4 regions of the Kocuria sp. KSNUG genome follow, and region 3 is predicted to be linked to each of the others. Evidence: riboswitches for the same ligand, from Rfam matches in the RefSeq annotation. Region 3 holds a riboswitch; each other region holds the start of a gene.
What was found. A riboswitch is a leader RNA that binds a small molecule or an ion and turns the genes downstream of it on or off. The one in region 3 is predicted to bind thiamine pyrophosphate.
Positions count from the first base shown of each region.

Region 1 (7,240 bases), 230 kb from region 3:
CCTCGTACGACGCCGAGGACGACGACGCCATCCCGCAGGACGCCTCGGAGTTCGCCACCCCGGAGGCCCCCTTCACGCCCTCGCGCCACAACGCCGAGGAGGCCTCGGAGTCACCGGGCCACCACAGGGTGGAGAGGCAGCCACGCACGGACAGGAGGGATCCGCATGAGCACTGACCTGGCGCAGCTGGCACCGCTCGCGGTGCTCATCCCGTTCCTGGGCGCGGCCCTGAACTTCGTGATCGTGCACCGCAACAGGCTCCAGCGCACCGTGACCGTGGGAGCCATGGCACTGACCCTGCTCCTGGACGCCGTCATGCTCGCGGACGTGTGGAACCAGGGTCCGCAGGCCGTGCACCTGGGCGGCTGGGCGGCCCCGTACGGGATCGTCATGGTGGTGGACCAGCTCTCCGCGCTCATGCTCGTGGTGTCGGTGGTCGTGTCCCTCGCGGTGCTCGTCTACGCGGTCAGCGAGGGCGTGGCCGGCGGGGACGACGAGGGCCCCATCTCGATCTTCTACCCCACGTTCCTGCTGCTCGTGGCCGGTGTCTCCAACGCGTTCCTGGCCGGAGACCTGTTCAACCTCTACGTGGGCTTCGAGATCCTCCTGACGGCCTCCTACGTGCTGCTCACCATGGGAGGGACCGCGCAGCGCATCCGGGCGGGCGTGACCTACGTGGTGGTCTCCGTGATCTCCTCGATCCTGTTCCTCATCACCCTGGGGATGATCTACGGGGCCACCGGCACCGTGAACATGGCGGACCTCTCCGTGAAGCTCGCGGACCTCCCGCAGGGCACGCAGCTGCAGCTGCACCTCATGCTGCTGATCGCGTTCGGGGTCAAGGCCGCGGTCTTCCCGCTGTCCTTCTGGCTCCCCGACTCCTACCCCACGGCCTCCGCGCCGGTGACCGCGGTGTTCGCGGGGCTGCTGACCAAGGTGGGCGTCTACTCCATCATCCGCACCGAGACCCTGCTGTTCCCGGACCGGCAGATCAACGGGCTGCTGATGTGGGTGGCCCTGCTGACCATGCTCGTGGGCATCCTGGGCGCGCTGGCCCAGATCGACATCAAGCGCATGCTGTCCTTCACGCTCATCAGCCACATCGGCTACATGATCTTCGGGATCGCCGTGGGCACCCCCCAGGCTCTGGCGGCCGTGGTCTACTACATCGCCCACCACATCGTGATCCAGACGAGCCTGTTCCTGGTGGCGGGGCTCATCGAGCGCCGCGGCGGGTCCACCAACGTGGACCGCCTCGCGGGGATGCTGCGGATCTCGCCGCTCCTGGGAGTGCTGTACCTCATCCCAGCTCTGAATCTGGGTGGCATCCCGCCGTTCTCCGGCTTCCTGGGCAAGGTGGGGCTGCTCGAGGCGGGCATCGCGAGCGGCACCTGGCTGGACTACCTGCTGGTGGGCGTGTCCGTGCTCGTCTCGCTGCTCACGCTGCTCGTGCTGATCCGGGTGTGGAACCGCGTGTTCCTGCGCCGCGTGGAGGATGCCGAGTACCCGGATCCCGTGCTGCGGGCCACCACGGCCCAGGGGCACCACCCGCGCAACTCGCGCGTGGTCACCGGGAACCCGGGCAGCATGCTGTCCGGCGGGTCGGACGTGGTGCTGCTGCCCAGGACCATGGTGGGGGCCACCACCGCTCTCGTGGTGGTGGGGGTCGCGCTCACGGTCTTCGCGGGTCCGCTGTTCGACCTTGCGGGCAGCGCCGCGGACAACCTGGTGCACCCGGACCGCTACGTCGACGCCGTGCTGGCCCCCGTGGGCGAGGGCGGCGTGAGCGAGGAGGCACCATGAGCACGTCCGCCGTCCGGCGCCAGGCCCGCAACTCCCTGCGGGCCGAGCTGCCGCTGATCCTGTGGCTCGTGGTGGTGTGGGGAGCACTGTGGGGCGACTGGAGCCCCGGCAACCTCATCTTCGGGCTGCTGCTGGCCCTGCTGGTCACACGCACACTGGTGCTGCCCCCGGTCCGGCTGTCCGGTCGCTTCAACGTGCTGCACTTCGCCCTGTTCGTGGTCACGTTCGTGTGGCAGGTGGCCAGGGCCAGCATCCACGTGTTCCGGGTGGCGCTCGTGCAGGGACCGCGCGTGCACAACGCGGTGCTGCGGGTGCCGCTGCGGCAGAACAACGATCTGCTGATGACCGCCGTGGGGCACACCATGGCGCTGATCCCGGGGTCGCTCGTGGTCGAGGTGGACCGGGGGAACGGCATCCTCTACTTCCACGTGCTGGACATCGCCACGCCGGAGCAGGCCGAGGCGTTCCGCCGTTCGGTGCTGGACATCGAGGCGGCCTGGATCCGGATCATGGGCTCGCGGGAGGACCTGGCACTGCTGCCGGTCAAGGGGGACCCGGACCGCACGGAGGCCACGGGAGCCGTCGAGTCCCCCACCGAAGACATGGACGAGGCCGGGAGCGGGCCCGGAGAGGAGCGGTCATGACCCTGTTCGACGTCGCCGTGTGGGTGTGCGGCGTGATCCTCGCGCTCGCCGCCGCGGGCACCATCTACCGCCTGGCCAAGGGGCCGTCCCTGCTGGACCGGGTGATCGCCACGGACGTGCTCCTGGCCATCGTGGGCGCCGCGCTGGCCGTGGAGATGGTGTACCACCGCCACACGGACAACCTGGTGCTGCTCGTGATCGTCTCCCTCGTGGGATTCCTGGGCTCGGTCACGGTGGCGCGCAACGTGGGGCTGGACCGCTCATGAACTGGCACACGGTGACGGACGTGGCGGCAGTGGTGTGCCTGGTCGCGGGGACGTTCATGTCGCTCGCGGCCGCGGTGGGCCTCGTGCGCTTCCCCGATCTGCTCTCCCGCATGCACGCGGGCACCAAGCCCCAGGTCTTCGGGCTGCTCCTGCTGCTCACCGCGCTCGCGCTCGCCAGCGGGGAGCCCCGGATGATTCCCCTGCTGGTCCTCGCGTGGATCTTCCAGCTGCTGACGGTCCCGGTCTCCGCGCACATGGTGGGCCGTGCGGCCTACCGGTCCAAGCACCTGCACGAGGAGAACCTCGTGGCGGACGAGCTGCGCGACGTCGTGGCCCGGGCCGGCGAGGACCGCCCCGACTGACGACACACGGAGCGGCGCCACCCGGGCAGGTGGCGCCACCCCGGCGCACGGGTTCGTATGCTGGGGTGGGAGCACGACGCCGTCGGCCACCACGCGCCGGCGGCACTTTCGAGAACCGAGGAGATTCCCATGAACAAGGCGATGGACATTTTCGGCACGGTGGCCTCCCTGGGCGGCGTGGCCGTGGCCAACAAGGCCATGACCGTGGCGTGGAAGCAGATCACGGGCAACGAGCCCCCCGCCAAGAACCCGGACGAGGACGAGGCCTGGCGCGACATCATCATCTGGGCCGTGATCACCGGTGTGGTGGCCACGGTCATCAAGGTGGGCATCTCCCGCCAGGTGGCCAAGATGCAGTCCGACGACAACGACTCCACGAAGTCCTCGCAGGCCGAGATCTGAGTCCTGCTCCGGCGGCACTCCCGCTGCTGAGGGTCATGCGCCACGCGGTGCGCCCTCACGGCGGGAGTGTGCCGGGACCGGGGTGCGGCGCACGGCGTTCACCTCTCACCACGGCGGTCGGCCGGGGCGCTCCAGGCGCCCCGGCCGACCGCCGTGGTGGTCTAGACTGGTGGCTCAACGACAGGGGAGCGCCACCGCGGCGCTGAGAGTGCGCGTGAGCGCAGACCCTCGAACCTGATCCGGTTCATACCGGCGCTAGGGAGTCGAGCATCTCAAGAGCCCGTCCGCCACGGTGCGCGGGGCTCTTCCCCTCCTGGAACCTTCAGGAGGAATTCCCATGACACAGCTCAGCAGCACCCCCACCGGAACCGCACGGGGCACCGCCCGCCCACAGTCCTGGCGGGTCGTGGACATCGTGGTGGCGGCGGTTCTGGCCGCCGCGTGCGCGGTGATCTTCTGGATGTGGTCCAACCTGCTGTACCCCGTGGTCGCCACGGCCTCGGTGGCGTATCCGCCCTCGGCGGGGCTGATCTCGGGCGGCTGGCTCGTGGCGGGCACCCTGGGGGCGCTCATCATCCGCAAGCCCGGCGCGGCCCTGTTCTGCGAGCTGCTCGCGGCAGTGCTGGAGGGCTTCCTGGGAACCCACTTCGGGTGGACCGTGGTGATCTCCGGGCTCATCCAGGGCCTCGGCGTGGAGCTCGTGTTCCTCCTGACCGGCTACCGACGCTTCGGCCTGGCCGTGGCCACGGCGGCCGGTGCGCTCTCGGGACTGTTCCTCGGGGTGAGCGAGAACATCATGTACAACTACGAGTGGGCCCTGGACCAGAAGGTCGTCTACGCCGCGCTCACCACTCTTTCCGGCGCGGTGATCGCCGGCGCCCTGATGTGGCTCGTGGTGCGGGCGCTGCAGGCCACCGGGGTGCTCGGGGCGCTGGCCTCCGGCGCCACGCGCCGTCGATGACGGAACCGACGGCACCCGGGGACACCACGGAACCCAGGGACTCCGCAGAACCGGTGGACGCGGCGGAATCCGGGAGACCGGCGACATCTGCGGGACCGGCGCGATCTGGAGGGTTGGCGGAACCTGCAGGACCGGAGAAATCTGCAGGGGCGGCGGAACCCGCCGTCGCGGCGGGGCCTGGCGACCGGACGGAGCCGGTGCCCGCGGGCGCGGCCGTCCGGCTCGAGCGGTTCGGGTGGCACTACCCCGGCCGTCAGGACCCGAGCCTGCGTGACGTCACCGCCGTGATCGAACCGGGGGAGCGCGTGCTGCTGCTGGGGCCCTCCGGTGCCGGGAAGTCCACGCTGCTGCAGGCCCTCGCGGGCGTGGAGCAGGACCCGGACGGGCAGTCCCGCTCGGGTGGGTTGAGCGTGGACGGGACGGACCCGCGGGACGCGCGCGGCGCCGTGGGCTTCATGCACCAGGACCCCGAGACCCAGGTGATCCTCTCCCGCGTGGGGGACGACGTCGCGTTCGGGCTGGAGAACATCTCGGTGCCCCCCGATCAGATCTGGCCCCGTGTGGACGAGGCGCTCGCGCGGGTGGGGCTGACGCTGCCCCTCGCGCACTCCACCACCGCGCTGTCCGGCGGGCAGAAGCAGCGCCTCGCGCTCGCGGGCGTCATGGCCATGCGGCCCCGGCTGCTGCTGCTGGACGAGCCCACCGCGAGTGTGGACCAGGAGGGCGCGGAGCAGCTGTGCCGGGCCGTCTCCGAGGCGGTGTCGCAGGACGGCATCACGCTCGTGGTCGTGGAGCACCGGGTGGCCCTGTGGGAACCCGTGGTGGACCGGGTGATCGTGCTGGACGAGCACGGCCGGGTGGCCTTCGACGGCCCCACCCGCGAGACCCTCCACGACGCCCGCCACCTGCTCCAGGAGCAGGGCACGTGGGTGCCCGGGTGGGTTCCGACCACGCGCGCCCCCGCCCCGGCGGACACCCGCGGCCAGGACGCCGGGCAGGTGCTGCTGAGCGCCCGGGACCTCGCCGTCTCCCGCGTGCAGCCGGCGCGGCGCGAGATCGCACGCCGGCGGCGTCGTGCCCGGAAGGCCTGGCGGCGCGGCGTGGATCCGGCGGTGGACCCCCTGGACGGCTGGGACGCGCCCGTGGCCGCCGAGGGCATCAGCCTGGACGTCCGTGCCGGCCGTGCGCTCGCCGTGACCGGCGTGAACGGGGCGGGCAAGTCCACCCTGGCGCTGACACTGGCCGGTCTGCTCGTCCCCGTGCGCGGCACGGTGCGGGCTTCCGCGGCCCTCGCGGACGGCGCGCCGCAGGACCCCTCGCTGTGGGACGGCGGGGAGCTGATCTCGCGCGTGGGCACGGTCTTCCAGCACCCCGAGCACCAGTTCCTGCGCCCCACCGTGCGCGCGGAGCTCGAGTTCGGACCGCGTCAGCTGCTGCGCCGCGCCGGGGCCTCGGGAGACGAGCTGCCGGAGCACGACGCCGCCCGGGTGGAGGACCTGCTGCGTCGCCTGCGCCTCGAGGAGCTCGCGGACGCCAACCCGTTCACCCTGTCCGGCGGCCAGAAGCGCCGCCTGTCGGTGGCCACCGTGCTCGCGGCGGCCCCGCGCGTGCTGATCCTGGACGAGCCCACGTTCGGTCAGGACGCCCAGACCTGGAGGGAACTCGTGGACCTGCTCGTGGCGGAGATGGACCGGGGTACCGCGGTGGTCGCGGTGACCCACGACCACGACCTCGTGGCGGCGCTGCAGGCGCAGGACGTGAGGCTCGGCGCATGAGCACGCCCGTGGCACCGTCCATGTTCGGCCCCCGCACGGGGTTGCTGGCCCGCGCCAACCCGGTGGTCAAGCTGCTGGGTGCGCTGCTCATCACGCTCGTGATCGTGGTGAGCGCGGACCCCGTGACCAACGCCGTGGCCCTCGCGGGGCAGCTCGTGCTCCTCGCGGGTGTGGGGCTCGGCCCGTGGCGGCTGCTGCGGCTGCTGTGGCCCCTCGCGGTGGCCGCGCTGATCAGCGGATGGGGCACCGCGATGCTCTCGCCCGCGGGTGGCGCGGTCCTTGTGGACGTCGGTTGGCTCACGATCACCACCGGGTCCCTCGCCGCGGGCGGCGCGATCGCCCTGCGCGGACTCGCGATCGCGCTCCCGGGGATCACCGTGCTGCTGACCACCGATCCCACGGACCTCGCGGACGGGCTCGCACAGACCCTCAGGCTGCCGGCTCGCTTCGTGCTCGCGGCCCTCGCGGCCATGCGCCTCGTGGAGGTCATGATCACCGAGTGGAGCGTGCTCGCGTCCGCCCGCCGGGCGCGCGGCGCGGGGGGTCGGGGTGGTCCGGTGGCCGCTGTGCAGGAGTTCGGCGGTCAGGCGTTCGCGCTTCTCGTCCAGTCCCTGCGCCGCGCCACGCGCCTGGCCATGACCATGGAGGCGCGTGGCTTCGGCGCCGGACCGCGCACGTGGGCCCGGAGTCTGCACTACAGCCGCGTGGACGTCCTCGTCGGCGCCGCCGTGCTGTTCACCGCGGTGGGTTCTCTGGTGATCTCCCTGGCGCTGGGCACGCACCGCTTCATCTGGCAGTGAGGCCGCCGCCGGCGTCGTCCGGTGTGGGGCGGGTCTGCTGGTGCGCGGGCGGAGGCGGGAGCCGGCGCCCCACCAGGAAACCGGTGAGCGTGCGCGTGAGCTCGGGGTCCGTGGGCACCGGGTGCCCGTCCACCGTGGTCACGGGGACGGCCAGACGCACCGAGGAGGTCAACCACACGGCGTCCGCCCGCAGCAGGTCCCGCGGGTGCAGGGGGCCGTGGTCCACC
Region 1 is NZ_CP150981.1:64,435-71,674, reverse strand. Features, by position in the region: gene AABM36_RS00330 (Na(+)/H(+) antiporter subunit C) at 1-176, shown strand, start outside; gene AABM36_RS00325 (Na+/H+ antiporter subunit D) at 166-1,803, shown strand; gene AABM36_RS00320 (Na+/H+ antiporter subunit E) at 1,800-2,447, shown strand; gene AABM36_RS00315 (monovalent cation/H+ antiporter complex subunit F) at 2,444-2,713, shown strand; gene mnhG (monovalent cation/H(+) antiporter subunit G) at 2,710-3,075, shown strand; gene AABM36_RS00305 (DUF4235 domain-containing protein) at 3,205-3,477, shown strand; TPP riboswitch at 3,650-3,756, shown strand; gene AABM36_RS00300 (ECF transporter S component) at 3,815-4,438, shown strand; gene AABM36_RS00295 (ABC transporter ATP-binding protein) at 4,636-6,213, shown strand; gene AABM36_RS00290 (energy-coupling factor transporter transmembrane component T family protein) at 6,210-7,013, shown strand; gene AABM36_RS00285 (aminotransferase class IV) at 7,000-7,240, opposite strand, start outside.
Region 1: another riboswitch for thiamine pyrophosphate. It lies ahead of AABM36_RS00300 (ECF transporter S component); the one in region 3 lies ahead of AABM36_RS01360 (3-oxoacyl-ACP reductase).

Region 2 (7,240 bases), 1.1 Mb from region 3:
AGCCGCTCGATCTGGCGGTGCGCGTTCTTGTACTGCGAGTGGCGCATGAGGTCCTCGGCGGTCACGAGCACCTGCCCCACCGTGACGTCGTAGCGCGCGAAGTGCTCGGTGTAGCGGGAGATCAGCAGACCCTGGCCCACCGACGCCGCGGCCTGCTTGGTCGCGAGGTCCTTGGGCCGCCTGGACAGCCCCAGGGGCTGCAGCCCGGCGGTGATGGCGCCCGAGGACACGAACACCACCTCCACACCCTGGGCCTTGATGCGTCCGAGGGCGTCCACGATCGAGCGCAGGGCGTTCTCGTCGATCGAGTTCTCGATGGAGGTCAGGGACGAGGAGCCCACCTTCACGACCACGCGCCGCGCCTTGGGCAGCTCCTCGCGTCTCTCGATGGCCGAGCGCCGGTTCTTGCCGCGGCTCTCCGTGCTGAGCTGGATCGCGGACTTCGAGGCCTGCTGCTCCACGGCGGAGACGTCGATGGTCTCGGTGTGGGTCTTCTCGTGGTGGGTCACTTCTCGTTCGTCTCCTTCGTCTCGGACGTGCGGCGGCGATCTCGTGCATCCACGGACTCGGTCCAGATCCCGGCGCGGCGCTCCTGCTCGAGCTCCGCGCGGGCCTCGGACTTCGCGTCCATGCGGTCGTAGAACTGTTCCCGCTTCTCGCGGCGGGTGGGTCGGGAGGTCTCCTCGAGGCGCAGGTCCGAACCGCGGGGTCCGCCCAGCAGCTCGGCGCCGCCCACCATGGTGGGCTCCCAGTCGAAGACCACGCCGTTCTCCTCGGGTCCGATCAGCACGGCGTTGCCCGGCTTGGCACCGATCCGGAACAGCTCGTCCTCGATGCCCAGCTTGGCGAAGCGGTCCGCGAGGTAGCCCACGGCCTCGTCGTTGTTGAAGTCCGTCTGCAGCACCCAGCGCTCGGGCTTCTCGCCCCGCACGTGGTACAGCGGCTCCTCGGCACGGTCCTCGCGGGTGATCACGAACTCGTGGCGGTCCCTGCCACGACGACGCCGCGCGGGCTCGGGCTGCAGCACCGGCACGGTGCGACGCCGCTCCTCACGCGCCTCCTCCTGGGCCCGTGCTTCCGAGACCAGGCGAGCCATCGCGAAGCTCAGCTCCCGCAACCCCTCGTGGGACGCCGCGGAGATCTCGAACACGGGGTAGCCGCGCTCCTCGAGCTCGGTGCGCACGAAGTCCGCGAGCTCCCGGGCCTCGGGCACGTCCACCTTGTTGAGCACCACCAGGCGGGGCCGTTCGGTGAGCGGGATCGAGGACGGGTCGTCGTCCTCGATGTCCTGCGCGTAGTGGGCGAGCTCCGCCTCCAGCGCGTCGAGGTCGCTCAGCGGGTCGCGGCCCGGTTCCAGGGTGGCGCAGTCGATCACGTGCACCAGGGCGGCGCAGCGCTCCACGTGGCGCAGGAATTCCAGGCCGAGTCCCTTGCCCTCGGACGCGCCCGGGATCAGACCGGGAACGTCCGCCACGGTGAAGCGCGTGTCGCCGGCCTGGACCACACCCAGGTTGGGGACCAGCGTGGTGAAGGGGTAGTCGGCGATCTTGGGCCGCGCGGCACTCATCGCGGCGATCAGGCTGGACTTGCCGGCGGAGGGGAAGCCCACGAGCGCGATGTCCGCAATGGACTTCAGCTCCAGCTCCACCTCCTGCTCCTCACCCGGGGTGCCGAGCAGCGCGAAACCGGGAGCCTTGCGCTTGGGGGACGCGAGCGCCGCGTTGCCACGCCCGCCCATGCCGCCGGAGGCCAGCACATACTCGCTGCCCTCCCCCAGCAGGTCCGCGAGCACGTTGCCCTCGCGGTCCTTGACCACGGTGCCGTCCGGCACGGAGAGCACGAGGTCCTGGCCCTTGAAGCCGTGGCGCATGTCCCCCTTGCCGGGCTCCCCGTTGGGGGCCTTCTGGTGCGGGGCGTGGTGGAAGCCCAGCAGGGTGGTGGACTGCCCGTCCACCCGCAGGATCACGGAGCCGCCGTCCCCGCCGTTGCCGCCGTCCGGGCCGCCGAGCGGCTTGAACTTCTCGCGCTTGACGGAGACGCAGCCGTGGCCGCCGTTGCCGCCCGTGGCGTGGACGATGACTCGATCAACAAAACTGGCCACGTGGCTCCTCGGATTCTGGGGTCCCCCGCGCGGGGCGGGGAGACGGGGCTGTCCTGAAAAGACTAGAGGGTGAGCGCGTGACGCGCCCACCCTCCAGTGGTCGCCGTCACGCTGCGGTGACGGCGGGTGGACCCTGGGGTCCGGAAGAACTGACTACTCGGCGGTCTGGATGTTGACCACGCGGCGGCCACGACGGGTGCCGAACTCGACGACACCGGCGGCCAGGGCGAACAGGGTGTCGTCCTTGCCGCGGCCCATGTTCAGGCCCGGGTGGAAGTGGGTTCCACGCTGGCGGACGATGATCTCGCCGGCGTTGACGGACTGGCCGCCGAAGCGCTTGACACCCAGGTACTGGGCGTTGGAGTCACGGCCGTTGCGAGTGGAGCTCGCACCCTTCTTGTGTGCCATGGTGTGTGCCTACCTTCGTTGGAAATGTATGGGGGACCGGGAAATCAGGCGTCGATGCCGGTGATCTTGACCGTGGTCAGCTCAGCACGGAAGCCCTGGCGCTTCTTGTAGCCGGTCTTGTTCTTGTACTTCATGATCGAGATCTTGGGACCGCGCAGGTCCTCGACGATCTCGGCCGTGACCTTGACGTCGGCCAGGGTCTTGGAGTCGGAGGTGACCTTGTCCCCATCGACCAGCAGCAGCGCAGGAAGCTCTACGGTGCTGCCTGCCTCGCCGGCGACGCGGTCAAGGGTCACGAGGTCTCCGACGGAAACCTTCTCCTGGCGGCCGCCTGCGCGGACAATCGCGTACACCACTTGGGAACTCACTTCTCTCGACATCTATGGACTGCGTGTAAAGGTCGGGTGGGCTCCTGCCGGACTGCGAATGTCGAGACATCACGCCGCGGTGGTCTGTGACCGACCCGCTCTCTGCGTGGCTGTCGCACCGAGAACAGGAAGTTCACCCGAGTGTGCCGAGTCCGGGCGCATGAAAACGACTATGCGCACACCGGTGTCCGGCACCGACAGTCCAGACTACCCGATCCCCGGAAGTCACGCCACTCGCGGGCTCTCCGCCGTGCGGGATCAGCCCTCCTGGCGTGCGGTGGCGGCCGAGGTCTGTGCGAAGAACTCGAGCTCCAGGTGGCACGCGCGCAGGAACGCGCGGCGCATGGCCTCGCGCGTGGCGGTGTCCGCCTGCTCGGCGGCGCGGTCCACGGCGGCACGGGCCACCTCCGTGGCGGCGTGGAACTGCGGGTCGTCGTAGGTCTCGAGCCAGTCCGCGTACGGATGCCCCTGCAGCCCCGTGCGGCGTGCCCGCGCCGTGAGCGCCGCCCCCACGTGCGCGTAGAGCCAGTAGCAGGGCAGGACCGCGGCGGCACCCACCGCGAACCCGTCCTGCCCCGTGCGGGCGAGCAGGAAGTCCGCGTACGCGCTCGTGGTCCCGGAGGGCGGTTGCGGGGCGCGCCCGTCCAGCCGCGCGCGGTGCAGTGCGGACTCCCCCGTGACCACGGCGGCCGCCGCCGTGGCGAAGAACTCCCGGGTGCTCTCCTCGGGTGCCGCCGCCGCGAGCAGCGCGAGGGCCCGCGAGTAGGCGTCCAGGTACTGCATGTCCTGGTCCAGGTAGCGCTCGAACTCGTCCCGCTCCAGCGTGCCGTCCCCCAGCCCCACCACGAAGGGCAGGACCGCGATCCGCTCGCGGATCGGCGCGCTCGCCTCCCAGAGCTCGTCGGTGAAGCGGCTGCCGGGCTCCTCGGTGTCCCCGCACGACGCCGCGGCCACGAAGGCGGGGTCCGTGACGAGGTCCTGGACGTGGTGGAAGTGGTGGACCGGGCCGTTGCCGTGGCCCACGTGCAGGGAGTCCGCCGCACGCAGCGCACCGCGCAGCCAGCGGCGGGCGGTGTCGATGCCCTGTGCCCAGTCCCCCGTGCGCGCCACGACCGTGGCCACCGCGGACGACAGCGAGCACCCGGTGCCGTGGGTGTTGCGCGTGGCCACCCTCGTCCCCGAGTACTGGGCCACGGGATCGGTCCGGCCCGGGACCACGAGGGCGTCCGGGGTGGACTCCCCGCTCAGGTGCCCGCCCTTGACCAGCACCCGCGTGCCGAACGTCTCCGCCACGGCCCGGCCCTGCTCGAGGGCCTCGTCCCACGTGGTGGCCACGGGCCGCTCCGCGAGCACGGCGAGCTCGGGCAGGTTGGGGGTGATCAGGTCCGCGTGGTGCAGGATGCCGCGCAGTGCGTCCTCGGCGTCGGATGCGAGCAGCCGCCCGCCGGCGGTGGCCACCATCACGGGGTCGATCACGACCACGGGCACACGGTGGGCCGCGAGCCACGCCCCCACCGTCTCGATGACGTCCACCGAGCCGAGCATCCCGACCTTCACGGCATCCAGCTCCACGTCCTGCGCCACGGCGTCCAGCTGCGCCTGCAGCACGGACACGGGTGGGGTGTGGACGGCCACCACGCCCTGCGTGTTCTGCGCGACCACCGCGGTGACCACGCTCAGCCCGAAGCCGCCCATGGCGGCGATGGACTTCAGGTCTGCGGCGTGCCCGGCACCACCCGTGGGGTCCGTGCCGGCGATCGAGAGGACGCGGGGGGCGGGGACAGAAGGCGTGAGGTTCACGACATTCCCTTCGCTAGTACGAGCTAGATCAGGTTCTACGGGTGTGTTCTCAGCCGCCGTGCGGCACCCCGTGCACGTGGTCCCGATCATGCCACAGGAGCGCCCGGACGAGTCCGAGCGCTCCTGTGGTGGGTGCTCCCCGCGGCCCTCCCGGGAGCGCCGCGCGGGGCCTCAGTCCCCCTTGGGGGTCATCGTGATGTCCCGGGCGCTCACGCCCACACCCACGATGGTGGGCTGACCGTCCGAGGAGGCCGAGCCCACGGGCGCTGCCGCGGCGGTGAACCGCGTGGCCGAGCGCTCGGCGGCGTCGTACTCACGAGTCTCCACGCTTCCGGCACCCGGTGCGGCCGTGGGAGCCACGGCGCGGCGGGAACCGCGGCGCCGCTTGGCGGGAGCGGCGTCAGTGGCGGACTGTGCCGCCGTGACGCGCCCGGACGGGGCCTGCTCTCCAGCTCCGCTCTCGGACGGCGCCTGCTTCTGCGCGTCCCGCTCCGGCGCGGAGCCCTCGGGCTGCTCGGGCCGGGTCTGCTCGGGGTCGGACGACGCCGCGCCGTTGCCGCGACCCCGGCCGCGCTGGCCCGTAGAACGTCCCCCGCGGCCCTTCGAGCCCTCCCCGCCCCGCCGTGCGGAGCCGCGACCGGACCCGGCGCGGTCCTGCGACGCGTCCTCGCCGGAGTCCTCGGCCGAGAAGGCCGCGGAGAGCGAGTCCAGGGTGAGCGCCTCCTGCTCCGCGCGCTCGTCCTTCTGCCCCTGGGGGAGCTCGATGACCTCACCGTGGATCGTCAGGCTGGACCCGGCGTCACCCGCGGCGTGCTCGCCGCGGGGTTCGGAGGCACCGTTCCCACCGTTCTCGGTGGCGGTGTCCTCGCCCTGGTTCCCGCGACCGCGGCTGCGCTTGCCGCGGCGCTTCTTCCGACGCCGCCCGCTCTCGGAGTCCGCCGAACCGTGCTCGGACGCCTGCTCCGGGCCCTGGTTCCCGTGCTCCGCGTGCTGGCCGGTCGAGTCCTTGTGCTCGGCTCCGCCGCGGGAGGCGCCCTGGGCGTCGTCGTCCTCGTGGGAGGAGGCGGCCGCGATGTTCGCGAACGCCGTGCGGGCGGCCTCGTCCCGGGCCTGCTGCTGGTCGTCCGCGCCACCCCGGTTGTTGGACCGGGGCTTGTCCTGCGGCTGGTTCTGCTTCTGCCGCGAGCGCTTGCGCTCGTTGCGGTTGCCGCCGCGGTGGTCCGGCGCGGTGGCCGTGGAGCGACCCTTGAGGGGGTGGTCGTGGACAACGACGCCGCGGCCCGCGCACTCCTCGCACGGCTCCGAGAAGACCTCGAGCAGGCCGGTGCCCATGCGCTTGCGCGTCATCTGCACGAGACCCAGGGAGGTCACCTCCGCCACCTGGTGCTTGGTGCGGTCACGGCCCAGGCACTCCACGAGCCGGCGCAGCACGAGGTCCCGGTTGGACTCCAGGACCATGTCGATGAAGTCCACCACGATGATCCCGCCGATGTCCCGCAGCCGCAGCTGGCGCACGATCTCCTCGGCGGCCTCGAGGTTGTTCTTGGTGACGGTCTCCTCGAGGTTGCCGCCGGAACCGGTGAACTTGCCGGTATTGACGTCCACCACGGTCATGGCCTCGGTGCGGTCGATCACGAGCGAGCCGCCGGAGGGCAGGAACACCTTGCGCTCCAGGGCCTTCTGGATCTGCTCCTCCACGCGCATGTGCTCGAAGAGATCCTCGTCCTCCGTCCAGCGCTGCAGCCGGTCCAGCAGGTCCGGGGCCACGTAGGTCACGTACGCCTCGATGTTGTCCCACGCCTGCTCGCCCTGGACCACCATGGCGGTGAAGTCCTCGTTGAACACGTCGCGGACCGTCTTGATGGTGAGGTCCGGCTCGGCGTAGAGCAGCTCCGGCGCCAGGGTCTTGGTGGAGCCCGCCTTCTCCTGGATCTGCTCCCACTGGGAGCGCAGCCGGTTGATGTCGTTGGTCAGCTCGGTCTCGGACGCGCCCTCCGCAGCGGTGCGCACGATCACGCCCGCGCCCTCGGGCAGCCGGTCCTTGAGGATCTTCTTGAGCCGCTGGCGCTCCACGTCCGGGAGCTTGCGGGAGATCCCGGTCATGGACCCGCCGGGCACGTACACGAGGTAGCGCCCCGGCAGGGACACCTGGCTGGTGAGCCGGGCGCCCTTGTGCCCCACGGGGTCCTTGGTGACCTGCACGAGCACCGTGCTGCCGGGCTTCAGGGCGTTCTCGATCTTGCGGGGCTTGTTGCCCAGCTCCGCGGCGTCCCAGTCCACCTCGCCGGCGTAGAGCACGGCGTTGCGCCCGCGTCCGATGTCCACGAACGCGGCCTCCATGGACGGCAGGACGTTCTGCACCTTGCCCACGTACACGTTGCCGATCAGCGAGTCCTGCGTGGTGTGGGAGACGAAGTGCTCCGCGAGGATCCCGTCCTCGAGCACGCCGATCTGGATGCGGTCCTCCTTCTGACGGACCAGCATCTTGCGCTCCACGGACTCGCGGCGGGCCAGGAACTCGGCCTCGGTGATCACGTGGCGGCGGCGGCCGAACTGGCGGGAC
Region 2 is NZ_CP150981.1:2,004,937-2,012,176, forward strand. Features, by position in the region: gene proB (glutamate 5-kinase) at 1-509, opposite strand, end outside; gene obgE (GTPase ObgE) at 506-2,101, opposite strand; gene rpmA (50S ribosomal protein L27) at 2,255-2,509, opposite strand; gene rplU (50S ribosomal protein L21) at 2,554-2,865, opposite strand; gene AABM36_RS08775 (bifunctional hydroxymethylpyrimidine kinase/phosphomethylpyrimidine kinase) at 3,136-4,677, opposite strand; TPP riboswitch at 4,665-4,758, opposite strand; gene AABM36_RS08780 (Rne/Rng family ribonuclease) at 4,849-7,240, opposite strand, start outside.
Region 2: another riboswitch for thiamine pyrophosphate. It lies ahead of AABM36_RS08775 (bifunctional hydroxymethylpyrimidine kinase/phosphomethylpyrimidine kinase); the one in region 3 lies ahead of AABM36_RS01360 (3-oxoacyl-ACP reductase).

Region 3 (7,240 bases):
CACGGAGAAAGGTCATGAGCGCATGTTATCCGCAGATGCGGGCCCCCGGGGCAGAAGGACCCGCAGATGCGGACCCAGATGGTGCCGCGCCGGTGGACAGCTGGCCGCTGGTGCTGCCTAGTGGAGTAAAAGCAGATCCGCAGCCGCATTTCTGCGTTTGCTCCGCTAATGCAGACCACCCCGGGGCGCGCAGGTCACCCCAGGAGCACCCCCCCGGGCAGAACGACGACGTCGCTCCCCACCTTCCGGGGAGCGGCGTCGTCTGCGCGTGCCCTGTCAGCACATCATCTGCGCCACAGGACGGAGCCCGGGCTCACTCGTGGGAGAAGTTCGGCTTCCGCTTCTCCGTGAAGGCCGCCATGCCCTCCTTCTGGTCCGCAGTGGAGAACAGCCCGTGGAACACGCGGCGCTCGTACTGCAGTCCCGCGGCCAGGGTGGTCTCGTACGCGGTGTTGACGGTCTCCACGGCGTGCTGGGCCACCGGCTTGGACATGCCGGAGATCTTCGTGGCGACCTCCAGCGCGGTGTCCATGAGGGAGTCGGCGGGGACCACACGGGAAACGAGTCCGGAGCGCTCGGCCTCCTCGGCGTCCATCTGGCGGCCGGTGAGGATGAGGTCCATCGCCTTGGCCTTGCCCACTGCGCGGGTCAGCCGCTGGGTGCCGCCCATGCCCGGGATGACGCCCAGGGTGATCTCCGGCTGCCCGAACTTGGCGGTGTCCGCGGCGATGATCATGTCGCACATCATGGCCGCCTCGCAGCCACCGCCCAGGGCGTAGCCCGCGACCGCCGCGATCTTCGGCGTGCGCAGCCGGGCGAAGGTGTCCCACGCGGAGAAGAAGTCCTCGCGGTACATGTCCGAACCGGTCTTGGAACCCATCTCCTTGATGTCGGCGCCCGCGGCGAACGCCTTCTCGGAGCCGGTCAGGACGATCGCACCGATCTCCGGATCGCGGTCCAGGTCGGTGGCGGCCGCCACGAGCTCGGTCATGGTCTGCACGTTCAGCGCGTTCAGCGCCTTGGGACGGTTCAGCGTGATCACGCCCACGCGTCCCTCGCGGCGGACCAGGATGGTTTCGTAGGTGTTCTCAGTCATGTGGCCAGCATCTCACGACGCCGCCGCGCCCCGCCTCACACGCACGGGTGACGGTCCGCCACCGCATTCGGCCCGGAACGCTGCCCCTCTGTTGACACGACAGATGCCGCACATGATGCGCCCCTGCCATCCTGGCCAGGTGCGGGGTGACGGTGAGGGACTCGCCGAGGCGACCCAGCGGCGTCGTGGACCGGGGGTCCGTCACACCCCTGAAACACGCGGTCGCTAGCATGGCGGCATGCGTGAATTGCAGGCACAGATCATCGCCGAGCTCGGGGTGGCCCCGCGGATCGACCCGGAGACGGAGGCGGCGCGGCGCGTCGACTTCCTGTGCGACTACCTCCGGGCGACGCACACCAGGGGCTTCGTGCTGGGCATCAGCGGCGGCGTGGACTCCACGCTCGCGGGACGGCTCGCGCAGCTGGCCGTGGAGAAGCTGCGCGAGGACGAGATCCCCGCGGAGTTCGTGGCCATGCGCCTGCCCTACCGCACCCAGCAGGACGAGGACGACGCACAGGCCGCGCTCGCCTTCATTGAGCCGGACCGGGTGGTCACGTACGACGTCGCTCCGGCCGTCGACGGGTTCGAGGCCGCCTACGCCGCGGCCACCGGCGAGCAGCTCACCGACTTCACCCGCGGCAACACCAAGGCCCGCGTGCGCATGACCGCGCAGTACGCGGTGGGCGGGGACCACAACCTGCTGGTGATCGGCACGGACCACGCGGCAGAGTCCATCACCGGGTTCTTCACCAAGTTCGGGGACGGCGGAGCGGACCTCCTGCCGCTGGCCGGACTGGACAAGCGGCAGAACCGGCAGCTGCTGGAGTACCTGGGGGCCTCGGAGCGGCTGGTCGGGAAGGTCCCCACCGCGGACCTGCTCAACGACAACCCCGGGCGCACGGACGAGGACGAGCTGGGCCTCACGTACGAGGACATCGACGACTACCTCGAGGGCAAGGACGTCCCCGTGGAGGTCGCGGAGAAGCTGGAGCAGATCTTCCTGCGCTCCCGGCACAAGCGCACCGTGCCGGTCACGCCGGCGGACGGGTGGTGGCGGGAGGAGCACCCCGCTCGTGCCGGAGCAGGTCTTCCCCGGGGAAGTGAATCGCCGGAACCCCCCAATAGCAAGTACGCTGATTGATGAGTCATCAATAGATGACGTTCCCCAGCAAAGGAGAACCCGCTATGCGTAAGACCGCAGCTGCTGCCGCTCTGTCCCTGGCCATCCTGTCCGGCGTGTCCGCCCCGGCCATGGCCGCCACGGAGAGCCCCGCTCCCGCCTCCACCCAGCAGGAGGACGAAGGCCACGGCAACGCCGGCCTGTGGGGCCTGCTCGGTCTCGCCGGTCTGGGTGGCCTGCTGAAGAAGAACAAGACCGTTCCCGTGGAGCGCAACCACAACGTGGGCACCACCGACCGTACCCACAACGTTGGGGCCACGGACCGCACGCGCACCGCGGGTTCCACGGACCGCACCCCCAACGCGGGCAACACCAATGTGGACGGCACCGACCGCACCGGTCGCTGATCATCACTCCGCTTGGCAGTTCTCCAGATCCGGGACTGCGGCCAGGGGCTCACTCGTTCACGAGTGGGCCCCTGCGCCGTCCTCGGCTCCGGCGCCCGGCGTGGTTCCACCTCCACGCGGCCCGTGCGGGCGGCAGGGGGGCGGTGGGTCACGCCGACGGACGGGTGGTGACGGGAGGGCTGAGCCCCTGCCCGGCGACGGAGGACCAGCCCCCCACTGCTATGCGTGGGACGCGGTGTTCCCTGATCCGGCAGCAACCGCACCCACCCGGTAGTGGCGGTTGCGGACCGCCAGCAAACCACCGGCCAGCACCGCTGCCAGCACCGACGCGGTCAGTACGGCCACCTTGGCCTGGTCCCCGGCGGCCGCGGACGGGTCGAAGCTGAGCTCCGCGATCAGCAGGGACACCGTGAACCCGATCCCGGCCAGCAGCGCGATCCCCACCAGGTCGATCCACTTGTAGGACGGGTCCAGCTTCCGCCCGGTGAGCACGGTGGTGAGCCACGTGGCGGCAATGATGCCCAGCGGCTTGCCCAGGACGAGGCCCGCGATGATGCCGAGCGTGACGGGGGCGGCGAGCGCCGTCGTCAATCCGTCCCAGCCGCCCACTGCGACGCCCGCGGAGAAGAACGCGAAGACCGGCACCGCGAACCCGGCGGACAGGGGCCGGACGCGGTGCTCCAGGTGCTCGGCGAGCTCCACGGGCTCCCCGGACGCCTTGGCCCCCATGACGGGAACGGCGAAACCGAGCAGCACGCCCGCGACCGTGGCGTGGATCCCGGCCTCGTGGACCAGGGCCCACGTGACCACGGCCAGCGGCACCAGGATCACCCACGCGGCCCACGTGCGGTGCGCGAAGAAGCGGGGGAAGCGGTGCGCCAGCAGCCCGAACGCGGCCAGCGGGACGAGCGCGAGGAGCAGCGGGAGCACGTGCACCTCGTCGGTGTAGAAGATCGCGATGATCGTGATGGCCAGCAGGTCGTCCACCACCGCCAGGGTCAGCAGGAACAGGCGGAGCGCGCTGGGCAGGTGCGAGCCCACGATCGCGAGCACCGCCACGGCGAAGGCGATGTCCGTGGCGGTGGGAATCGCCCAGCCGCCCAGGGTCTCGGGGTTCGTGGCGTTCACGGCCGCGTAGATCAGCGCGGGGACCACGACGCCGCCCACGGCCGCCGCGATCGGCACCGCCGCCTTGCTGAGGTCCCGCAGGTCACCCGCGACGAACTCGCGTTTGAGCTCCAGACCCACGAGGAAGAAGAAGATGGCGAGCAGCCCGTCCGCGGCCCAGGCGCCGAGGCTGAGGTTCAGGTGCCACGGCTCGTAGCCCACCTTGAGGTCACGCAGGGCGAAGTAACTCTCCGCGAAGGGCGAGTTGGCCCAGACGATGGCGATGACGGCGGCAACCACGAGGAGGATGCCGGCCACAGTCTCGCGGCGCAGGACGTCCTGCAGGCGGGAGAAGACGCCACCCGAGGGGTGGTCGGGCTCGCACGGGGGCTCAGGATGGTTGAAGAAACCGGGCTCCGAGACGAAGCCGGTGGACTCTTCCTGCGCCACGGGCTCCGGGGATCCGGGCTCACGGAGGGCAGGGGTGGTCGTGTGGTGCAGGGGCATGGAGTACTCCAGTGTCGACGGGCATCACGCTTGTTTCCGCCGACCAGACTTCCCGGCACACCAGCCATCAAGGGTAGCAGGGCGGTTTTGCGTGGCGCACTCGGGGCGGCTGCCGGACAGGAGCCGCCCAGCACTCCGTTCGGCTTTTCCGTCGCGGCAGCCCGGGAGACGAGGCGTTCTCACGAGCATCTGCCTACGGTGGGGGCATGTTGAAACGGAAATCCACGGGCTGCCTGATTCAGGGTTCCGTGATGGCGGCCCTCTTCGTGATCACCTTCGTCGGAGCGCGGGAATCATGGCTGCTCATGACCATGGAACTGCTATTCGCCGTCATTTTCTTCTCCAAGGCGGTGAAGGAACGGCGTGCGGAAATCGAGGCTGATCGGCGTCGCGAGGCGCGCCGCCCCGCGAGCAACGGCCTGTCCTGACCGAGCCGCCACCGGCAAGACCGGCTACTCCGGACTGCGGCGCGGTTGTGGCTTGGAAGCACGAGCTATCACCAGACTGATTCCCCACAGGAGCAGGACCAGCGCCGGAACGAGAGTCATCATGGACGGCTCGTCCACGATCGTCACGCCGCCCACGTTCTCCCAGGTGCACATGTGGCCCAGTGGCACCCAGCTCCACCCCGCCTCACCGTAGATCGAGCTTCCGTCGCCCAGTTCACAGGACAGGGATCCGGAGTACAGGAGTCGCTCGGCCACGAGTCCCGCGATCCAGACGAGCAACGCGGCGAGCCACAGCACCCATCCGACGTTCCTCGCCCGTGAAGCGCCTGTTCGATCTGACATTCGCCCGTCTCCGTTCTGGTTGCCGTGCGCCGCCGCCGAGCGCCGCGCACAGCACCGGTCAATCGGTCCCACCACTTTTCTATCAGGGTTCCCTGCGGCCCCGTCCTTCCCCGGTCAACCCACCCCCTTGATCCTCGCCAGAGCTCCCTGGCTACACTGACCACCAGTGACACGGGGTGCCGCCACCCTTCCCTCTCAGCCCACCGGGCACACAGATGGGGAAGTCAAAGCGGCTGAGATGACACCCGTCGAACCTGTCCAGTTAGTACTGGCGAAGGGATGTCACGGTCGCACCGCGCAGGTGGCGCACCGCTTTCTTCGCCGTGAGCCACAGGAGTGAGCATGCGGATCGAGAACACCATCGTCCTGGTCACCGGCGGAGCCCGCGGGCTGGGGGAGCACCTCAGCCGGGCGTTCGCGCGCGAGGGGGCGCGCGTCGTCGCCAACTACCACGCGAGCGAGGACCGCGCCCGGGCCCTGGTCGCGGAGCTCGGCGAGGACCGCGCCCTGGCCGTCCAGGCGGACGTGACCGACGCGCAGCAGGTGCGGGACATGGTCTCCCGGGCCCGGGAGCACTTCGGCGCGCCGATCACGGTGGCGGTGAACAACGCCCTGGTGGACTTCAGCTTCAACGGGGACGCCCGCCCCACCCTGGAGAACCTGACCGCGGAGAACCTCACGCAGCAGTTCCAGGGCGCCGTGATCGGGGCCCTCAATGTGATGCACGCGGTCACCCCGGGCATGGCGGAGGCCGGTGAGGGCCGCATCATCAACATCGGCACCAACCTCTTCCAGAACCCCGTGGTCCCCTACCACGACTACACCGCCGCGAAGGCCGCCCTGCTCTCCCTCACCCGCACCGCCGCCAAGGACCTGGGCCCGCAGGGCATCACCGTCAACATGATCTCCGGCGGCCTGCTGCGCACCACGGACGCGAGCGCCGCCACCCCGGACGAGGTCTTCGACTTCATCGCCGCCGGCACTCCCCTGGGCCGCGTGACCACCCCGGAGGAGTTCGCGGACACCGCCCTGTTCTTCGCCTCGGACTGGTCCCGCGGGGTCACCGGCCAGAACCTCGTGGTCGACGGCGGGCTGGTGATGGACTGACATGGCCGCCCCCTCCGCGCACGACGACGCCGCCCGGCCCGCTCCCGAGCGCACGGCACCTGCCGGGGGCACGGCGTCGGCACCCGCCCCCGAAGCCGAGCCGACGCCGCGGACGGTGGCTGCGGCGTCGTCGCCCACGAAGGCACCGGCCCGCCGCCTCCACCTCAACGCGTTCCTCTACGGCACCGGCCACCACCAGGCGGCGTGGCGCGCCCCGAACTCCTCGGTGCACCGCCTCACGGACATCAGCTACTACGAGGAGCTCGCGCGGACCGCCGAGCGCGGCCTGTTCGACGCCGTGTTCTTCGCGGACGGCCACAGCGTGGGCGACGTCTCCGGCGGACCCCACTGGTCCCTCGAACCGCTGACCGCACTGTCCGCGATGGCGCGGGCCACCGAACGCATCGGCCTGGTGTGCACGGTGTCCTCCACGTTCTTCACCCCGTTCCACGCGGCCCGGATGCTCGCGTCCCTGGACCACATCTCGGGCGGCCGGGCGGGCTGGAACGTGGTGACCTCCATGTGGGACGCCGAGGCCCGCAACCACGGCTACCGGGCCATGCCGCCCAAGGACGAGCGCTACGAGCGCGCCCGCGAGTTCGTGGAGGTGGCCCGCGCCCTGTGGGCCAGCTGGGACGAGGACGCCGTCACCGCAGACCCCGAGGGCCGGTGGGCGGACCCCTCCAAGGTCCACCGCCTGGACCACGAGGGCCGACACTTCCTGGTGGACGGACCCCTCACGGTCCCGCGCTCCCCGCAGGGCGAGCCGGTGCTGTTCCAGGCCGGCGCGTCCGGGCCCGGCAAGGCCCTGGCCGGGGACTTCGCGGAGGGGATCTACGCCGTGGCCTACGACCTCCCCGCCGCCCAGGAGTACTACTCCTCGGTCAAGGCGGAGGTGGCCCGGGCCGGGCGCGATCCGGAGTCCGTGGTCGTGATGCCCGGGCTGGTCACCTACGTGGGCCGCACCCACGAGGAGGCCCTCGCCAAGCAGGACCGCGTGGACCGGCTGCTGCCCGTGGAGCAGTCACTCGCGCAGCTCTCCACGTTCGTGGAGCAGGACTGCTCGGGCTGGGACCTGGACGCGCCCGTGCCCCCGCTGCCGCCC
Region 3 is NZ_CP150981.1:295,879-303,118, forward strand. Features, by position in the region: gene AABM36_RS01325 (TOBE domain-containing protein) at 1-16, opposite strand, end outside; gene AABM36_RS01330 (enoyl-CoA hydratase) at 314-1,096, opposite strand; gene nadE (ammonia-dependent NAD(+) synthetase) at 1,335-2,237, shown strand; gene AABM36_RS01340 (hypothetical protein) at 2,282-2,623, shown strand; gene nhaA (Na+/H+ antiporter NhaA) at 2,843-4,237, opposite strand; gene AABM36_RS01350 (hypothetical protein) at 4,444-4,665, shown strand; gene AABM36_RS01355 (hypothetical protein) at 4,690-4,983, opposite strand; TPP riboswitch at 5,191-5,325, shown strand; gene AABM36_RS01360 (3-oxoacyl-ACP reductase) at 5,371-6,135, shown strand; gene AABM36_RS01365 (LLM class flavin-dependent oxidoreductase) at 6,137-7,240, shown strand, end outside.

Region 4 (7,240 bases), 600 kb from region 3:
TTCACCTGGCCCGTGGAGACCTGCCGCAGCAGCGCCTGGGCGGCCGCGACCTGCAGCTGCTGGCCCGTCTGCCCACGGGTGTAGTAGGTGCGGGAGACCTGCACGCCACCGAACGAGCGGGTGGCCAGCTGGCCGCCGTACTCGCGGGCGAAGGGCGCGCCGATCGCGTTCATGTGGTCGATGACCCGGACGCTCTCCTCGGCCAGGCGCCAGGCGTCCGCCTCGCGGCCCCGGAAGTCGCCACCCTTGACGGTGTCCTTCACGAACCGGGCCACGGAGTCGTTGTCCACCTTGCGGGCACGGGCCGCGTTGATGCCGCCCTGGGCCGCCACGGAGTGGGCGCGGCGGGGAGCGTCGTGGAAGGTGAAGGCCTCCACGTTGTAGCCCAGCTCTCCCAGTGCCGCCGCCGCGCCGCCGCCGGCCAGCCCGGTGCCCACCACGATCACGGTGAACTTGCGCCGGTTCAAGGGAGACACGAGGCGGTAGTGCAACCGGCGGTCCGCCCAGATCTCGGAGGCGGGGACCTCTGCGGACAGGCCGGGCAGGTCGGAGCCCACGGTGCGCAGCTCGTCGAGAAGGGCCTGGGGCGTCGAAGAAGCCGTCATCACTGAATCACTCCCAGAAGAACCATGATGGGGATGGAGATGTTGCCCACGCAGATGGCGATCGCCACCAGCCCGGCCACCCAGGCCGCGATCTGACGCAGCCGCTTGCCGGTGGCGCCCAGGTCGTTGGCGGCGGTCCACGTGCCGTGGGCCACGTGGACGGTCAGCACCAGCATGGTGAGCATGTAGAAGCCGGCCACCAGCGGACGCTGGAAGCTGGCCACGAGGTTGGCGTACGCGGAACCGGCCTCGAACGAGTCCGTGGCGGCGGGCTGCACGCCCAGCGTGAGGTCGAGGATGTGGAAGATCACGAACAGCAGGATCACGATGCCGGTGCCCAGCATGGATCGGGCCATCCAGGCCTCACCGCGGGTCAGGCCGGAGCGCCGGAACTTGCCCCGGGCGCGGCGGGCGCGGGTCCACAGCAGCAGGCCGCACCCGAGGTGCAGTGCCAGGCTGATCAGCAGGACCACCCGCAGGATCCAGAGCATGCCCTCGTAGGGCAGTAGCGGCATGGCGATCTCGCGCAGCCAGTGCGCGTAGTGGTCAAATTCTTCCTGCCCGCGGTAGATGTGCAGGTTGCCGTACATGTGGACGAACACGAATCCCACGAAAATGAGCCCGGTGACGGCCATCGTGGTTTTCGCCGCGAAGTTCGACACCGGCAGGCGTCTGCCCGGTGTGGAAGATGTCCGGTGGTCTCGGTGCACAGTTGCCGTCATGATCGCCCCTCGTCAGTGCCTGAACCGCAGTCTTTGAAGTCGTCAGGTACGTGTTTCACGCTACTCCTGGGAGCTGCGAAAGACGGCGAATGGGGCGGGCGGGTCAGCGTATTTCCCGCGTAATTGTCGACGCGTCAATGGTCAGTGCACTGCGCCTGTTTATCAGCAGTCTGAGCAATTCTCGGGATCGTTTTCGGTCGTCGATTCAGTCGCACTGGAGAAGCTGAACCGCTTCAGGGGACAGGGCCCACACGTCGAGGTATGGAACCACCACGTGACCGTCCACCTGCTCGTGCAGCCAGCGGGAGAGCGTGCGCAGCCCAGTGCTGTCACCGGGCGGCAGCTGCACCATGCGGCGGCCCAGGTTGTCGTGGACGAGAAGCGTGCGACCGCTCGCAGCCAGGGCCCGGATCAGGCGCTCGTCGTCGGCGCGGTCACCCAGGGTGCGCGGTGAGTCGTACTCGAACCACAGGACGTCGCAGCGGGAGTCGATGGCGTCCCAGTGGTGCACCAACACGTGGATGTCGAAGCCGTCGATGTCGCTCTTCCACACCACCAGGTCCTCGGGGGCGGGCATGGCCAGCAGCGATGCGGGGGAGACCCAGTCCTCGACGGCGTGCCCGCCGGCGCCCTCCTCCGGCTGGAACCCGCCCGTGGAGCCGGCGCGGCTGAAGGACACCCGCGTGCCCACCGGTCCCACGAACCCCTCCACCACGGTGGCGCGCTCGGCGTGCGCAGCCAGGTTGCGGGCCAGGTAGCCGAGGAACATTGGATCACCTTCGACGCTGATCACCGAGCTCCGTGGGTCCGAGGCGAGGACGGCGGCCGCGGTGTCTCCCACGTTCGCTCCCACGTCGATGACCGTGACGTGCCGGTTCCCGGCCGCGAGCCGGGCGAGCAGGTCGATGGCGTACGCGTCGTACGTGGGATCCCGGCGCTGGTAATAGGGGAGGTTGTGCTCCGGTGGCAGCACGATCTCCACGCCACCGATGGTGTGACGCTGCTCCTGACGGCGCCAGGTCCGCCAGTGCACCCGCACCGGGTTGGTGGCGTGCCCGATCATGCGCCCGATGAAGCGCTTCTTGCGGACGGTCAGGGCCATGGGGGACAAGCCTTTGGTCAGGGGGATGCTGAGGCACGGGCAGGACGGCGCGATCAGGACCGCACGACCCGCCTCGCGCGCCACGATACTGCCACGGGCGTGGCGGCGCCGTGGACGGGCCGCGATCACGGCGGCAAGAGGCCAGCCAAGGGAATGCTGCGGGGTCGCCCTCTCACCGCCGGATGTGTGCTAGACATGTGACCGTCCACACGGGAGCCCCAGACGCGGGGGCTGAGATCGGGCCAGTGCTGCCCGGGACCGTCGAACCTGAACCGGCTCGTACCGGCGTAGGAAGTGAGGAACGGCCTTGCCTTCGCACACCCCCAGCACATCTGCCCCTGAGACCTCCACGCAGGAGGGCGCCCAGAACCGCACCGGGGAGAACCCCGTCCAGCAGTCCGAGCAGCACGAGTCCCACCGCCTCAGCTGGGTGGAGGACGGGGAGCACGGCATCCGTGTGCCCGTCACGGAGATCCACCAGCTGGACGCTCCGGACGGCACCCCCAACGAACCGTTTCGGGTGTACCGCACCATGGGCCCGGGCAGTGTCCCGGAGGAGGGGCTGGAGCCCTGGCGCGCCGAGTGGATCGAGGCCCGTGAGGACACCGAGGTCCACCAGGCCCGCGGCCGCAAGCTCGAGGACGACGGCCGCGGCGCCGTGCGCCGCGGTGCACCGTCCCAGCAGTGGCGGGGGAGGAAGCCGGAACCCCGGCGGGCCCGGCCCGGCAAGACGGTGACCCAGATGCACTACGCGCGCCGCGGCGTCGTGACCCCGGAGATGCGTTTCGTGGCGCTGCGGGAGCAGTGCGACGTGGAGCTCGTGCGGGAGGAAGTGGCCGCCGGGCGTGCGGTGATCCCGCTGAACGTGAACCACCCGGAGTCCGAGCCGATGATCATCGGGCGCAAGTTCCTGGTGAAGGTGAACGCGAACATCGGCAACTCGGCGGTGACCAGCTCCATCAGCGAAGAGGTGGCCAAGCTGGAGTGGGCCGCCAAGTGGGGCGCGGACACGCTCATGGACCTCTCCACGGGCAACGACATCCACACCACCCGCGAGTGGATCCTGCGCAACTCACCCATCCCCATCGGCACGGTGCCCATCTACCAGGCGCTCGAGAAGGTGGACGGGGACGCGAATGCGCTCACGTGGGAGATCTACCGGGACACCGTGATCGAGCAGTGCGAGCAGGGCGTGGACTACATGACCGTCCACGCGGGCGTGCTGCTGCGCTACGTGCCGCTCACCGCCGAGCGCGTCACCGGCATCGTCTCGCGCGGCGGGTCGATCATGGCCGGCTGGTGCCTGGCCCACCACGAGGAGAACTTCCTCTACACGCACTTCGACGAGCTGTGCGAGATCTTCGCGCAGTACGACGTCGCGTTCTCCCTGGGCGACGGCCTGCGCCCGGGCTCCATCGCGGACGCCAACGACGCCGCCCAGTTCGCCGAGCTGGACACCCTCGCCGAGCTGACCAAGCGCGCGTGGGAGCACGATGTGCAGGTGATGGTGGAGGGCCCCGGGCACATTCCGCTGCACAAGATCCGCGAGAACGTGGAGCGCCAGCAGGAGCTGTGCGACGGCGCCCCGTTCTACACCCTGGGCCCGCTCGCCACGGACATCGCGCCGGGCTACGACCACATCACCTCGGCGATCGGCGCCACGGAGATCGCCCGCTACGGCACCGCGATGCTCTGCTACGTGACCCCCAAGGAGCACCTGGGACTGCCCAACCGGGACGACGTGAAGACCGGGGTGATCACTTACAAGATCGCCGCGCACGCCGCGGACATCGCCAAGGGCCACCCCGGCGCCACGGAACGCGACGATGCGCTGTCCAAGGCGCGCTTCGAGTTCCGCTGGCGGGACCAGTTCGGGCTGGGCCTGGACCCGGTGACGGCGCAGGAGTACCACGACGAGACCCTGCCGGCCGAGCCCGCCAAGACCGCGCACTTCTGCTCGATGTGCGGGCCCAAGTTCTGTTCCATGCGCATCTCCCAGGACATCCGGGACACCTACGGCAGCGCGGAGAACCAGGCCGCGATTGCCGGGATGCAGCGCAAGAGCCAGGAGTTCCTCGCCGCCGGGGGACAGGTGTACCTGCCGGAGCCCACGGTCCGGGGCGAGGAGCCGGTGCATCCCTGATTTCACGGGAGTCGATGCCTCCGAGATGTGTGACGGGCCAGCCGCGGGGTGCGCTCGTGGTGCCGGACAGCGGTCTTCTGATCGTTGTGCACCGTCCGTGAGCGCGCGCCGAGGCGCGGGCCCCCTCCTCGCCGGCGGGTCATGACGCCCGCCAAATACTGGGATGCCTGTTGTGCAGATCACCCTGCCTACCTACCCTCGGATCACGGGTCGGCCACAGGTTGTGCGCGGCCGCCGCGGCACCGCTGACGCGTGCCCCATCTGAGGTAGGAGCTCCCATGTCATTCACGCTTCCCGAATCGAACATTCCGGTGGATCTCACTTTTGACCCGCAAGAGATCCGTGATCGATTGCAGCGCGAAAGGCAGGGCCGCCTGCGAACGGATCCGCTGGAGCAGTTTCAGGGCCTGAACGATGTGTTGGAGATCTCGGACGATGATCCCTTCTCAGAGCCGATAGCGCGTGAGCCAGTGACCGAGGAACTCGATGTGCTGGTTCTCGGAGGGGGATTCGGCGGTCTCACCGCGGGCGCCTACCTCATGCAGAACGAGGTGACCGACTTCCGGATCATCGAATTCGGAGGCGACTTCGGCGGTACGTGGTACTGGAACCGGTATCCCGGGGCGCAGTGCGACATCGAGTCCTACATCTACCTGCCACTTCTCGAGGAGACGGGCTACATGCCCAGCAAGCGCTATGCCGATGGCGCGGAGATCTTCGAGCATGCGCAGCGGATCGGGCGGCAGTACGACTTGTACCAACGAGCGTATTTCCAGACGCGCGCCACCGGTGCCACATGGAATGAGAGAACGAATCGCTGGGACGTGGAGACCAATCGTGGGGACCGCTTCTCGGCTCGGTTCCTCCTGCGTTCCAACGGCGCACTCACAAAACCGCAGTTGCCCAAAGTGCCAGGCATCTCAGACTTCGGCGGGAAAATCTTCCACACGAGCCGCTGGGACTACGGGTACACGGGCGGTTCTCCGGCGGGCAATCTGGAGAACCTGCGGGACAAGCGCGTGGCCGTGGTCGGCACGGGAGCCACGGGAGTGCAGGTTGTTCCCTACCTGCAGAAGGACGTGAAGGAGCTCGTCGTGGTGCAACGCACGCCGAGTGTGGTGGCAGAGCGGAACAACCGGAAGACCGACCCGGAATGGGCTGCAGGTCTGCGTCCTGGGTGGCAGCACGACCGCCACCAGAACTTCAACGGCATCCTGGGTGGCAACCCTGTCGACGGAAACCTGGTGAACGACGGCTGGACGCACCTCTTCCCGGCGCTGAGCGGGCACCACCTGGTCGAGCAGGACGCCTCCACTCTGCCTGCGGGGGATCAGGCTCTTCTTGCCGAACTTGCTGACATGGAACTCCTCATGTCCGCGCACCGGCGAGTGGACCAGGTGGTGGCTGACCCTGAAACCGCCGAGGCGCTCAAGCCGTGGTTCGGCTACGCATGCAAACGCCCGTGCTTCAACGACGAGTACTTGAATGCCTTCAACGAGCCCAACGTGACTCTGGCATCGGATCCCCGGGGTGTTGACGGCATCACTGCCCGTGGAATCGTGGTGGGAGGAAAGGAATACGAGGTCGACTGCATCATCTTCGCCACCGGGTTCGAGGTCGGTGCAGGACCGGCGGGCAACTACGGCTACGACATCATCGGACGGGACGGGCAGTCCATGAAAGAGTATTTCGCTGACGGCGCCCGGACCCTCCATGGGCTGTTCACCCACGGATTCCCCAATTTCATGGACCTGGGACTGAGCCAGACGGCATTCTTCGTCAATTTCGTCTACATGCTGGATCGCAAGTCGCGGCATGCCGCCCGCGTCATCCGGCACGCCCTCGACGAGGGTGTCGACACCTTCGAGGCCACTCCGGAGGCCGAAGCGGGCTGGGTGGCCACGGTGCGGGCCTCAAACGAGGGGCGAGTTGCCTACTGGAGCGCCTGTACTCCCGGCTACTACAACGGGCAGGGCGCAGACGTCACCAAAGCCGCGTTCTACGAGGTCTACAACATCAGCGAGATCGATTTCTGGGATGAGATCGAGGACTGGTGGAACGAGGGTTCCTACGACGGCTTGATGTTTTCCACGATGGATGCCGCTTCCGCGGACGCCTGATCCGTGACCTCCCGGGGGCAGGTGTTCCGGTGCCTGCCAGGGACCGGGGGACTCGTGCCCGCTCCCTGGCTCACCGGATCATGCCCGATTCGACGGCTAAGGAAGGACACGCGGCAGCATCCCTGATCTCACCCACGGGTGTATTGCCTCACACTTGGCGATTTTCCCCGGGCCGTCGGGGTCCGATCGGCCCCCGCCGGACTAGCGTTGAGCCTGTGATCAAGGCGTCGTGGTAGTACGACGTGGCAAGGACGCCGGGGGTCCCCAGGGGCCCTCGGCGCACCGTGCGGCGCGTCTGCCCGACCGTGAGCGACCGAGGGTGCCCAGCGGCGTCGTCGGCGGCCTGGGTCGCAACCCGCCCACTCGCCGGACGTCGTGGAGGACGCCATGTGGACCCAATCGCTCGACACCCTGGGCAGCCTGCCCCTGACCGCCCTGGTGGCCGCCGTCCCGATCGTCGTGTTCCTCGCGTGCATGATGATCTTCAAGCTCACGGGTCTGAAGTCGGGCGTCATAGCCCTGGTGGTGCAGGTTCTGGTGGCGCTGTT
Region 4 is NZ_CP150981.1:2,459,562-2,466,801, reverse strand. Features, by position in the region: gene AABM36_RS10780 (fumarate reductase/succinate dehydrogenase flavoprotein subunit) at 1-605, opposite strand, end outside; gene AABM36_RS10775 (succinate dehydrogenase cytochrome b subunit) at 605-1,267, opposite strand; gene AABM36_RS10770 (FkbM family methyltransferase) at 1,533-2,429, opposite strand; TPP riboswitch at 2,629-2,740, shown strand; gene thiC (phosphomethylpyrimidine synthase ThiC) at 2,737-4,572, shown strand; gene AABM36_RS10760 (flavin-containing monooxygenase) at 4,851-6,692, shown strand; gene AABM36_RS10755 (L-lactate permease) at 7,080-7,240, shown strand, end outside.
Region 4: another riboswitch for thiamine pyrophosphate. It lies ahead of thiC (phosphomethylpyrimidine synthase ThiC); the one in region 3 lies ahead of AABM36_RS01360 (3-oxoacyl-ACP reductase).